One region of the Pseudomonas sp. RGM 3321 genome, then DNA from elsewhere that is predicted to be linked to it. Evidence: predicted binding sites of a transcription regulator. Region 1 holds the regulator's gene; each other region holds the start of a gene.
What was found. Region 1 encodes FliA, which starts transcription of late flagellar genes. Its sites were predicted from a motif close to CTAAAGTTTNNNNNNNNNNNGCCGNTAA; they were not measured.
Positions count from the first base shown of each region.

Region 2: RGM3321_RS19275 (methyl-accepting chemotaxis protein) is a predicted target of FliA. The motif match lies at 1,906-1,933, and genes of this name have one in related genera.
Region 3: RGM3321_RS22515 (methyl-accepting chemotaxis protein) is a predicted target of FliA. The motif match lies at 1,496-1,523, and genes of this name have one in related genera.
Region 4: RGM3321_RS12565 (methyl-accepting chemotaxis protein) is a predicted target of FliA. The motif match lies at 1,111-1,138, and genes of this name have one in related genera.

Region 1 is NZ_JALHBH010000095.1:47,064-50,150, forward strand. It holds gene flhF (flagellar biosynthesis protein FlhF) at 1-97, shown strand, start outside; gene fleN (flagellar synthesis regulator FleN) at 213-1,046, shown strand; gene fliA (RNA polymerase sigma factor FliA) at 1,043-1,783, shown strand; gene RGM3321_RS05965 (chemotaxis response regulator CheY) at 2,036-2,410, shown strand; gene RGM3321_RS05970 (protein phosphatase CheZ) at 2,430-3,087, shown strand, end outside.
Region 2 is NZ_JALHBH010000116.1:52,077-55,163, reverse strand. It holds gene RGM3321_RS19290 (sugar ABC transporter ATP-binding protein) at 1-26, shown strand, start outside; gene RGM3321_RS19285 (ABC transporter permease) at 74-1,099, shown strand; gene RGM3321_RS19280 (TraR/DksA C4-type zinc finger protein) at 1,403-1,807, shown strand; gene RGM3321_RS19275 (methyl-accepting chemotaxis protein) at 1,984-3,087, shown strand, end outside.
Region 3 is NZ_JALHBH010000118.1:230,498-233,584, forward strand. It holds gene RGM3321_RS22510 (methyl-accepting chemotaxis protein) at 1-1,420, shown strand, start outside; gene RGM3321_RS22515 (methyl-accepting chemotaxis protein) at 1,605-3,087, shown strand, end outside.
Region 4 is NZ_JALHBH010000107.1:133,515-136,601, reverse strand. It holds gene RGM3321_RS12575 (hybrid sensor histidine kinase/response regulator) at 1-146, shown strand, start outside; gene RGM3321_RS12570 (TetR/AcrR family transcriptional regulator) at 253-861, shown strand; gene RGM3321_RS12565 (methyl-accepting chemotaxis protein) at 1,215-2,846, shown strand; gene RGM3321_RS12560 (aldo/keto reductase) at 2,950-3,087, shown strand, end outside.

The sequences.
Region 1 (3,087 bases):
TGCGGTGAGTGTGCAGATGCAGGATGAGCCGAGCGAGGAAGCAATGGCTGATATGTTTGCTGACCTCTATCACACCCCTGGCAAGAGAGTGGGTTAAGTGATGGATATTATTGGAATGTCCCTGCGTCAACGGTCTGCCATGTGGTGTTCATTTGCGAACGTGCAGCCCTCGATGTGGTTTCGGTCTACGCAAGACAAGGTAAAGAAATAACATGGGCAGCATGCATCCCGTACAGGTTATCGCGGTGACCGGTGGCAAAGGTGGCGTCGGTAAGACTAACGTGTCAGTGAATCTTTCACTGGCCCTTGCCGAGCTTGGCCGTCGCGTCATGCTGCTGGACGCCGATCTGGGTCTGGCCAATGTCGACGTTCTGCTTGGGCTGACGCCTAAACGTACACTTGCCGATGTGATAGAGGGCCGTTGCGAGTTGCGCGACGTCCTGTTGCAGGGGCCGGGTGGGGTGCGTATCGTGCCTGCCGCCTCTGGCACCCAGAGCATGGTGCATCTGTCCCCGGCCCAGCATGCGGGTCTGATCCAGGCGTTCAGCGAGATTGGCGACAACCTTGATGTGCTGGTGATTGACACGGCTGCCGGTATCGGCGAATCGGTGGTCAGCTTCGTGCGCGCCGCTCAGGAAGTGTTGCTGGTGGTGTGCGACGAGCCCACGTCGATCACCGATGCCTACGCCCTGATCAAACTGCTCAACCGCGACTATGGCATGAACCGCTTCCGGGTGCTGGCCAACATGGCGCAGAGCCCGCAGGAAGGGCGCAATCTGTTCGCCAAACTCACCAAAGTGACGGACCGTTTTCTTGATGTCGCGCTGCAGTATGTAGGTGCCGTGCCGTACGACGAGTGCGTGCGCAAGGCCGTACAGAAACAGCGCGCCGTCTACGAAGCATTCCCGCGATCCAAATGTGCGCTGGCGTTCAAGGCCATTGCCCAGAAGGTTGACACCTGGCCGTTGCCAGCCAATCCGCGGGGTCATCTCGAGTTCTTCGTTGAGCGACTCGTTCACCAGACCAGTGCAGGGCCTGTGCAATGACTGCGAGCGGCTACCAGATGTACAGCAAGGCTTCCCGTAATTCGCAATACGAGTTGATCGAGCGTTATGCGCCATTGGTCAAGCGTATCGCTTATCATCTGCTGGCGCGCTTGCCGGCCAGCGTGCAGGTCGAGGATCTGATCCAGGCCGGCATGATCGGTCTGCTTGAAGTCTCCACCAAATATGATTCAACCAAAGGTGCGAGTTTCGAGACCTACGCCGGCATTCGCATTCGTGGTGCGATGCTGGACGAAGTGCGCAAGGGCGACTGGGCACCACGCTCAGTGCACCGCAATACCCGAATGGTCAGTGACGCAATTCGTGCAATTGAAGCTAAAACCGGCCGTGACGCTAAAGATCACGAGGTTGCGGCCGAACTCCAGTTGAGTCTTGATGATTATTACGGGATTTTGAATGACACCTTGGGCAGCCGCCTCTTCAGTTTCGACGACCTGCTTCAGGACGGCGATCACGAAGGGCTGCATGAGGATGGCGCAAGCGGTTCGCTTGAGCCGTCGCGCGACCTGGAAGACGAGCGCTTCCAGGCAGCGTTGGCCGATGCAATTGCTAATTTGCCAGAGCGTGAGCGTCTGGTGTTGGCGCTGTACTACGACGAAGAGCTGAACCTCAAGGAAATCGGAGAGGTTCTTGGGGTCAGCGAATCTCGGGTCAGTCAGTTACACAGCCAGTGCGCAGCTCGTTTGCGGGGGCGTTTGGGGGAGTGGCGAGCGCGTTGACGGCAGTGCGCGACGTTTGTCGTGCGTTGTCTGCATGCCGGCTGTGCAAAGCGTTACGTGGTAGCAGGATAGACCAGGCAAGGGCCTGTCGGGCAATGTCTCGATGGGCTTTAGTCGCAGTCTTGACTGTCGTTGTGCCAAGCCCGTCGTCGTTTCGTATAGCTGGGGGTGTGCTGTGCCAGTATTGAGTGAACAGCGTGTTCAGGTGCTGAACGCGTTAAAGACTGCTTGGAGGTCGAATTGGACAAGAACATGAAAATCCTCATCGTTGATGACTTCTCAACGATGCGGCGGATCATCAAGAATCTGTTGCGTGATCTGGGGTTTACCAACACATCTGAAGCGGATGACGGTCTGACCGCATTGCCGATGCTGCACAGCGGTGCCTTTGACTTTCTGGTGACGGACTGGAACATGCCTGGCATGACCGGTATCGACTTGTTGCGTCAGGTCCGTGCGGACGAGCGTCTCAAGAGCCTTCCTGTACTGATGGTTACTGCCGAAGCGAAGCGTGAGCAGATCATTGAAGCTGCCCAGGCCGGGGTGAACGGTTATGTAGTCAAGCCGTTCACGGCTCAAGCGCTGAAAGAGAAGATCGAAAAGATCTTTGAACGCGTCAATAGCTGATGCATGCCGCGAGGGCGCTATGGATAACAATGATTCAATGGCCGACTTTGAGTCGACCTTAAAGAGACACGCGCAGGAACTCGTCACCAGCCTTGAAAAGGGCCGCTTCGGTGACGCTGTGCAGCTGATCCATGAACTCAACCAGACACGCGACCGCGGCCTTTATCAGGAAGTGGGCAAGCTGACTCGTGAGCTGCACAGTGCAATCGTCAATTTCCACATTGATCCGCATATGCCTCAGGCCGAAGAGGTGTCGCAGATCACGGACGCGACCGAGCGTCTGTCCTACGTCGTCAGGCTGACCGAGAACGCGGCCAACCGTACGATGGATCTGGTCGAGGAAAGCACGCCGCTCATGAATGGTCTGAGTTCCGACGCCAAGGCGTTGAGCGAAGACTGGGGACGCTTCATGCGTCGCGAAATCGGTGCCGAAGAGTTTCGTGAACTGGCCAAGCGCGTCGATGGTTTTCTGACGCGTACCGAGCAGGAGGCCGATAGGGTTTCCGGGCATCTCAACGATATTTTGCTTGCTCAGGATTACCAGGACCTCACCGGTCAGGTGATCAAGCGCGTCACGCAACTGGTGACCGAAGTAGAGGGTAATTTGCTCAAGCTGGTGCTCATGGCCAGCCATGTCGATCGCTTCGCCGGCATCGAACATGACGAACAATCCATCC
Region 2 (3,087 bases), on a different contig from region 1:
TGGCCTCCGGCCACAAGGTTCATTGAGTTCGCACTAAAGGGCTCGGTAGAAGAAGAACAAAAGGGGAACGAACATGAGCAACGCGATTTCGCAAAACAAACCGGCCCTGGCGCCGACCAGGAACAAACGGCGGCTGCCAACCGAGCTGAGTATTTTTCTGGTGCTGATCGGCATCGGTCTGACCTTTGAGCTGTTTGGCTGGATCGTCCGTGATCAGAGCTTTCTGCTCAACTCCCAGCGTCTGGTACTGATGATCCTTCAGGTATCGATCATCGGCTTGCTGGCCATCGGCGTGACTCAGGTGATCATTACCACAGGCATCGACCTGTCATCCGGTTCGGTGCTGGCACTGTCGGCGATGATTGCCGCGAGTCTGGCGCAAACCTCGGACTTTTCCCGGGCGGTATTCCCTTCCCTGACCGACCTGCCCGTGTGGATTCCGATCGTGGTCGGGCTCGGAGTCGGGCTGCTGGCGGGTGCCATCAACGGCAGCATCATTGCCATAACCGGTATTCCGCCGTTCATTGCCACGCTTGGCATGATGGTCTCCGCGCGTGGCCTGGCGCGTTTCTACACCGAAGGTCAGCCGGTGAGCATGCTCTCGGACTCCTACACGGCTATCGGGCAGGGCGCGATGCCGGTGATCATCTTTCTGGTGGTGGCGGTGATCTTCCACATCGCTTTGCGTTACACCAAGTACGGCAAATACACCTACGCCATCGGCGGCAACATGCAGGCTGCGCGTACTTCCGGGATCAACGTCAAGCGCCACCTGGTTATCGTCTACAGCATCGCCGGGCTGCTGGCCGGGCTGGCAGGAGTGGTTGCCTCGGCACGTGCCGCAACCGGGCAGGCCGGGATGGGCATGTCTTATGAACTGGACGCTATCGCTGCCGCAGTCATCGGCGGCACCAGCCTGTCCGGTGGGGTAGGACGAATTACCGGCACTGTGATCGGTGCGCTGATTCTCGGCGTAATGGCCAGTGGTTTTACCTTTGTTGGCGTAGATGCTTATGTTCAGGACATTATCAAAGGCCTGATCATTGTAGTGGCGGTGGTAATCGATCAATATCGCAACAAGCGCAAGACCAAGCGCTGATTTCAATCATCTGCATCAAAGGGCCTTTTCAGGCCCTTTTGTGCGTTGGATGTTGCAGGAACCGATTGGCTGTCAGCAGGTCAGAGCCTCATCAAGTAGCATGCTGGCCGGGTCTTTCGCCCGCATTTCAAGGGTTTTACGGCAATTGTTGTACAAAAACCCTTCAATTGTGTTGCCGAGCCCGCTAGCCGGCCTTAGACTGCCGCCCCTCGTAAATTGAGTGCCAGGTGGCGCTTGGAGATTATTGGTTTGCACGGCAACGTCAAGCCGCTCCTCAATGCACGTTTTTTTATAGAGAAATAAATGACAAAGGAAAAGTTGCTGGCCATGCCGGCCGATGACTACATGAACGCCGAGCAGCACGCTTTCTTCGTCGAGCTGTTGCAGGGCATGAAGGTCGAGATCCACGAGCGAATCGAGCAGAGCCGTATTGCGATCGAGAGCCTGGACACGCCTGCCGACCCTGCAGACGCCGCTTCGGTTGAAGAGGAGCGTCACTGGCTGGTCAATGTGATCGACCGCGACCAGCGCATGCTGCCCCAGTTGGAAATGGCCCTCTCGCGTATTGCCGATGATACCTTCGGCTGGTGCGATGACAGCGGTGAGCCAATCGGCCTGAAGCGTCTGCTGATTAGCCCGACCACCAAATATTGCATCGAGGCGCAAGAGCGCCACGAGCAGATCGACAAGCACCAGCGCCAAGCCTGATACGCAGGCAGCAGCTGAGTGACCGAACCGGGAGGCAAGCGATCGCCTCCCGGTTTTGTTGTGCCCGGAATTTGTCGAAAACGTATTGCTCGCTACGACCAACGGTGCATGGCATAAGGCCGTTATCTAGCGTTTAATAAACGTAATAATGATAAATACCGATGGGGTGACGCAGCATGGCCGAGAACCTATCCATGGCAGCCGGATTACCACTGGCCGATGCTCGCGGCGCTGCGTCGAAGTGGTGGTTGCCGGCGGTGCAAAGTGTCGTGTTGTGCCTGTTGTTCGCCGCTATGAGCGTTATCGGTTTGTCTCTCTATATCGTCATTCCCGCAGCGCTGCTGGTGGCCTGGCTGCCGCTTTTGTTGCGCAGAAGGCAGCCGGGCTCGCAAGTCGAGGCAAGTGACAGTGATATCACGCTGCTGACTCGCGACCTGTCGCGCACCACCAGCCACAACGCACTGTCGGCCGCTCAGGTGGCATTTTCCGTCGGGCAACTGGCAGGCAAGGTGCAGTCGCAGCTGGGTGCTGCCGGACAGATAGTCAACAGCGCCGAGCAGATGATTGCGACCGAGCAGCAGACTGCCCAGTTGAGTCAACAGGCGTTGGTTGCAGCCAGCGAGGCGCGCCAGCGCAGCGAATCGGGAAGCAGCGTTCTGAATGAGTCCATCGAGCGCATGCACCTCTTGAGCAAGCGTGCTGTAGGCAGTCGTGAGCTGATCGAGGCGCTGAGCCAGCGCAGTGAAGAAATCCAGCGTGTGACGCTGGTCATTCAATCTATCGCCAGCCAGACCAACCTGCTGGCGCTCAATGCGGCCATCGAAGCCGCCCGGGCAGGTGAGCACGGGCGCGGTTTCGCGGTGGTCGCTGACGAAGTACGCGGGCTCGCGGGCCGTACCGCCAGCGCCACCGGGGAAGTCGGGCAGATGGTGGCCGATATCCAGCAGCGCACCGCTCAGGTGGTGGAGCAGATTCGCGAGCTGTCTTCTGACCTCGATGTGGGGGTCGAGCAGGTCGAGCTGACCGGCCAGCACCTGGGCAACATCGCCCGGCTTGCAATTGAGGTGGAAAGCCAGGTCAGCGAAATTGCTCAAGGCGCGAGGAGCAATCAGGACCAGTTGGCCAGCCTGTTCGATGCTGTCGAGCACATGCGCAGTGATCTTGCCGTCAGCGATGAACAAACCCGGCAACTGGCCAAAGCCGCCGTGCAGATGGAGGGGCAGGCCGAGACCATCAGTCAGCGGCTGGCTCAGGTCGGCCTGGATGAATATCACCAGCGT
Region 3 (3,087 bases), on a different contig from region 1:
GAGTACCGGTCAGGGGCTAAGCGTACTGATGCGCGGCTCGCTTGAGGGCCTGTTGAAGATCGAGCTGCAATTTCGTGCGGAGCTGGAGCAAAGCATTCGACTGCTCAAGCGTCGTGCTCCACAGCTTGCCTTGCGCATTGGTGACCCTATCGCCTCGGCCACCTCGACGATGGACGGCTTTCGCAATGACCTGCAAGCGTACGTCAAAGGTACGGAATTCTCGGTGCCGCAGGGGCAGGCGCTGAGCGCGCGCGGTAACGCTGTGGTCACCGGGCTTTATAAGGCCCAGGACGAAATTCAGAGTGCGCTTCAGGGTGAACTGGATACGCGCTACAGTGCGCTGCTGCTGCAACGCGAAGTCGTGATTGCCATGTGCGTAATCATGGGCTTGCTGCTGCTCTATGCGTTCTTCAGCATCTACCGCGCTCTGCGCCGGACCATCGATGGCCTGCTGGGCGTCACCCGTCGTCTGGCCGACGGTGATCTGAGCGCCCGTGTACAGGTGAGCAGCAAGGACGAAGTGGCTGACATCGCCAACGGTCTGAACCTGATGGCCGGAGCATTCGCCAGCTCCATTTCGCACATGGACCGCACGTCATACGAGCTGTCTGATGTAGCTGCCCGCTTGGGCACCTCTATCGGTCTGGCCAAGCAGTCGATGAACGCGCAACAAGCTGAAACCGAGCAAGTGGCGGCGGCCATCAATGAGATGACCACAAGCGTGGCCGACGTAGCACAGAACACCGAAGGTGCTGCGCTGGCTGCTGATGAAGCGAACACCGCCTCGCGTAACGGGCTACGCATCATGCATCAGGCCCACTCGACCATTCAGGCTCTGGCTGAAGAAGTGGAAGTCAGCGCCCAGAAAGTCCAGGCGCTGGCTCTGCACAGTCAGTCGATTGGTGGCGTTATTCAGGTCATCAGTACGATTGCCGATCAGACCAACTTGCTGGCCCTGAATGCTGCCATTGAAGCGGCTCGGGCTGGCGAGCAGGGACGCGGGTTTGCTGTGGTCGCTGATGAAGTGCGCACGCTGGCTTCGCGCACTCAAGCGTCGACCGAAGAAATCCGCAACATCATTCAGCAACTGCAAAGTGCTACCGATGCTGCCGTGCAGCAAATGCAGGCCGGCCAGCAAAAGGCTCAAGCGTGCATCAGTGCCGCCAGCGATGCCTCTGGTAGCCTGTCGAGCATCAGCCAGGGCGTCGAGCGTATCGTCGAGATGAACACTCAGATTGCCAGCGCTGCGGTGCAACAGCATGCGGTGTCCGAGGACATCAACCGGAATGTCATGGAGATTCGCAACAGCTCCGGGACGTTGATGCTGGGCATCGACAACAACGCGGTCACTGCCGAAGAGTTGGCACGGGTCGCTACCGACATGCGCAATGTCGTAGCGCGTTTCAAGCTGGTTGCCTGACCGGATCGGGGGGCTTGCAGCCTCCCGGTTCACCCTGCCTCAGTCAGCGCCCGGGCGCTGATTGCCTTTTCTTGATCAAGTTTTGCTCTTCTGCGGCCGATAGCTCTGGCGCGCGGGTTTGCTGTCCATAAAAACAAATCTTCAGCTCTTTCGTTGCGCACAAAAAGCATATTCAGGAGATTTTATGAACAGCAGTTTTGCGAACATCAGCGTCAACATGAAGTTGGCATTGGGCTTTGGGATCGTTCTCTTCTTCACTGCCATCCTCGCACTCGTCGGCTGGACCAGCCTCGATAAACTCATCAATCGTACTGACAGAATCGGCGATATCACGGAGCTGAGTGATAACCTGACCAATCTGCGTGTCGCGCGCCTGCAATATATGCTGACTGATGGCGATGAAACCGCCGCACAAAACATGCAGAGCAAGCTGGATGTCTTCAAGGCGCAGCAGCAATCACTGCTCATCAGCTTCAACAACCCGCTCAACCTCAAGCCTCTGCGCGAACTGGCCGATGTCACCCGTGACTATGAAGCCTCGTTGAACAGCATGCGCGCTGCGTTTCAGGCTGGTGCCAAAGTGCGTAATGACATGACCGCCAACGCCATGGTTGCCATGCGGGCTGTCGACTCGTTGAACGATGCCGTCATGCAGATCGATCCTGCGGACCCGGCGCGTTTCGATCAGGTCCAACTGGCGACTACCGCCAGGCAAGACCTGATTCTGGTTCGCTACGAAGTACGTGGTTATACCGGCAATCCCAATGACAAGACCGAGAAAGCAGCTTTTCAGCAACTGGATACCGCGATCAGTCATCTGGACAGGCTCAAAACCACTTTTGGCGCTGCCAATCGCGAACAGATTGCCCAGTTTGAAAGCGCTCTTCACAGCTACCGCAGCTCGGTCGACGCTTTCAAGGCCACTACTCAGACTGCTGCGAGCGTGCGCAAGGACCTGACTTCCCAAGGAGCTGCCATCGTCAAACTGGGCGAAGAGCTGTATCGCATTCAGATGCAGATGGGTAAGGATGACACCGCTCAGGCGCGTAATCTGCAGATCGGTTGCGTGCTGTTGGTCATGTTGCTGGGCATTCTTGCGGCCATTGTCATTACCCGTCAGATCACCCGGCCGCTGCGCGATACGCTGGCGATTGTCGAGCGCATCGCTGCTGGCGACCTGACTCATACGGAAGTAGTCACCCGACGTGACGAACTGGGCGTATTGCAGCAGGGCATCCAGCGCATGGGCGCAACCTTGCGCGAGCTGATTTCCGGTATTCGCGACGGCGTTACGCAGATTGCCAGCGCTGCCGAAGAGCTGTCGGCGGTTACTGAGCAGACCAGCGCCGGGGTTAACAGCCAGAAGGTCGAGACCGATCAGGTGGCGACCGCCATGCATGAAATGTCGGCCACCGTGCACGAAGTGGCACGCAATGCCGAGCAGGCGTCCGTTGCTGCCTCCGATGCCGACAAGCAGGCTCGTGAGGGTGACAAGGTCGTCGGCGAAGCCATCCAGCAGATCGAGCGACTGGCCGCCGAGGTGGTGCGCTCATCTGACGCGATGAACGTGCTGGAGCAGGAAAGCGACAAGATCGGCAAAGTCATGGATGTGATCAAGGCCGTCGCCGAGCAGACCAACCTGCTGGCACTCAACGCAGCTATCGAGG
Region 4 (3,087 bases), on a different contig from region 1:
CGCATCTGAAAACCCTGTTCATCACCGGTTATGCAGAAAACGCTGCCATTGGTGACGAGCAACTCGGACCCGGCATGCGGGTATTGACCAAGCCGTTTGCGATTGATGCTCTGGCTGCCCGAGTCCAGGAATTGATGAGTGCCTGATGCAACCGGCTCGTTGCAATCCTGCTTCGGGCCTTCGACATTGAGCGCTGCGCAAACCCGGTGCTAACATGCGCGACCGCCATGCAGGCAAGGGAATAACCGGGTCATGAGCAGTATCCGCGAGCGCAACAAAGAACTCATCCTGCGCGCTGCCAGCGAGGAATTCGCCGACAAGGGCTTCGCCGCCAGCAAGACCAGCGATATCGCGGCAAAGGCCGGTGTTCCCAAACCCAACGTCTATTACTACTTCAAATCCAAGGAAAACCTCTATCGCGAGGTGCTGGAAAGCATCATCGAGCCCATCCTGCAAGCGTCGACGCCGTTCAATCCTCAAGGTGTACCGGCCGACGTACTGAGCAGCTATATCCGCTCGAAGATCCAGATTTCCCGTGACCTGCCCTTTGCCTCGAAAGTGTTCGCCAGCGAGATCATGCACGGCGCCCCGCACCTTACGTCAGAACAGATCGAACAGCTCAATGGACAGGCGCGGCACAATATCGAATGCATTCAGGCCTGGATCGACAGCGGGCAGATCGCCCCGCTCGATCCCCATCACCTGATGTTCACCATCTGGGCCGCGACCCAGACCTACGCAGATTTCGACTGGCAGATCGCAACCGTCACCGGCAAGGCGAAACTGGAGGACGCTGATTACGAGGCCGCGACCCGGACCATTCTCAGGCTGGTGCTCAAGGGTTGCGAGCCGGATTGCTGACTCCCCCTGCTTTCCTGCAGACGCAAAAAACCCGCCGAAGCGGGTGGTTTTGCAACATGACCATTCCGACATCCTGTCAGTAGCCTCCTGGCAATGGTCGATCTTCCCTGATCGCTGCGGCGTTCCTTCGCTGCAGCTGTTGAATTGGATCCTACATTCACTCCGGGCCAGTCGATAGAGCCAATCGCGCCTGTTGGTGTAAGCCTTTCGCTATACCCGTGTAGGTCTGTAAAAAAATGTGACTGTCATCTCATGTTTGGTCATTATGCGCCGAGAAGCTTAAAAGGCTCTGCATCGCGCGCTGCGCGGCTCGGTTGCCATAAAAAGAAAAAATAATGCACGGGATGACGATCATGAGTATGCGCAGTTTTTCCATCAGCCGCCGTCTGTGGCTGATCCTTGTGGTTTCAGTGCTGATGCTTTTTGTTTTGTCGGCGACCCTGCTCAGACAGATTCATAACGATCTGTATCGGGCCAAGGCCGAAAAAACCATGCATGTGGTCCAGACCGCCAGCGGCATACTCACCTACTACCAAGGGCTTGAAGCCGCGGGCAGCATGACGCGCGAAGCCGCGCAACAACAGGCCCTGAAAGAGATAAAGGGCCTGCGTTACAGCCAGAACGACTATTTCTGGATCAACGACCTGCGCCCGGTGATGATCATGCACCCCACCAATGCCAAGCTCGAAGGCCAGGATATATCGACCATCAAGGACCCGGACGGCTTTGCGGTGTTCAACGAAATGGTCACGCTGGTCAAAGCCAAGGGTGCCGGAATGGTGAATTATCGCTGGCCCAAACCAGGTGCCAGCGAGCCGGTGAAAAAGACCTCCTACGTGCAGCTGTTTCAACCCTGGGGCTGGATTCTGGGCTCGGGCGTGTATGTGGATGACGTAGCGGCAGAATTCAAAACCCAGCTATGGAACGCCGGCATTTTCATAGCAGGCATCGTGCTGGTCATGGTCCTGCTGCTGGTCATGATCGTGCGCAGTATCGTGCGACCGCTGAGAGCGGCGGTCAGTGCGATGGCCAACATCGCCAGTGGCGAAAGTGACCTGACCCGCACGCTGGAAACCCACGGCAAGGATGAAATCACCGAGCTGGGCGTTCACTTCAACGCCTTTGTCGCCAAGCTGCGCAATGTCGTCGGCCAGTTGCAGAATTCGGCCGTGGCGCTGGGCCAGGCCTCGACGGATCTGGGCAGCAATGCCGAGCAGGCGCAGAAACGCAGCGAGCAGCAGTCCCAACAAATGGACCTGGTTGCCACTGCGGTCAACGAAGTGACCTATGGCGTACAGGACGTGGCCAAAAACGCCGAGCATGCCGCCAACGAAATGCGTGATGCCGAGTCACAGGCGCAGCAGGGTCAGGTCAACATCGATAACAGCCTGCGCCAGATCGGGCACCTGTCCGCCACCATTGGTCAGGCCGTTGAAGTGATGCAGAGTCTGGCCGGCGAGAGCACACAGATCGGCAGCGTACTGGAAGTCATCAGTTCGATTGCCGAGCAGACCAACCTGCTGGCACTGAACGCCGCCATCGAAGCGGCACGCGCAGGTGAACAGGGTCGTGGCTTTGCCGTGGTGGCTGACGAGGTACGTCTACTGGCCCAGCGTACCCAGAAGTCGACCGCAGAAATCCAGGCCATGATCGAACGCCTGCAAAAGCATTCCGACGCGGCAGTCAAGGTAATCGGCGACAGCAGCCGCTCCTCGCAACTGACCATCGAGCAGGCCAACCAGGCAGGCCAGAGCCTGACGTCCATCAGTCAGGCGCTACGCAACCTCAACAGCCTGAACACCTCCATTGCCAGCGCGACTCTGCAACAGACGCATGTGGTGGACGACATCAACCAGAACGTGACACAGGCCGCGCAACTGTCCCAAAGCACCGCACTGGCCGCTGAACAATCGACTTCGGCCAGCCTGCACCTGCGCAACTTGAGCGAAGAACTGAACGGGCTGCTGAAGCAGTTCCGGGTTTAAATCTGCATTGCGATGGGGTGCACGGAACCTAGTGCGCCTCTTGTTGCCTGACACCTGCTTGATCAATCGCTCATTTAGCTGCTTATTTATTGCAGGGGGTCACATGCGCACACTGGAATTGGCAGGCAGAACTGTACCAGTGCTGGGTCAGGGCACCTGGCACATGGGTGAAAAAGGGCACCTGCGCTCGGCAGAAATTGCTGGCCTTTGCCTGGGTATCGAACAGGGCCTGACCCTGATT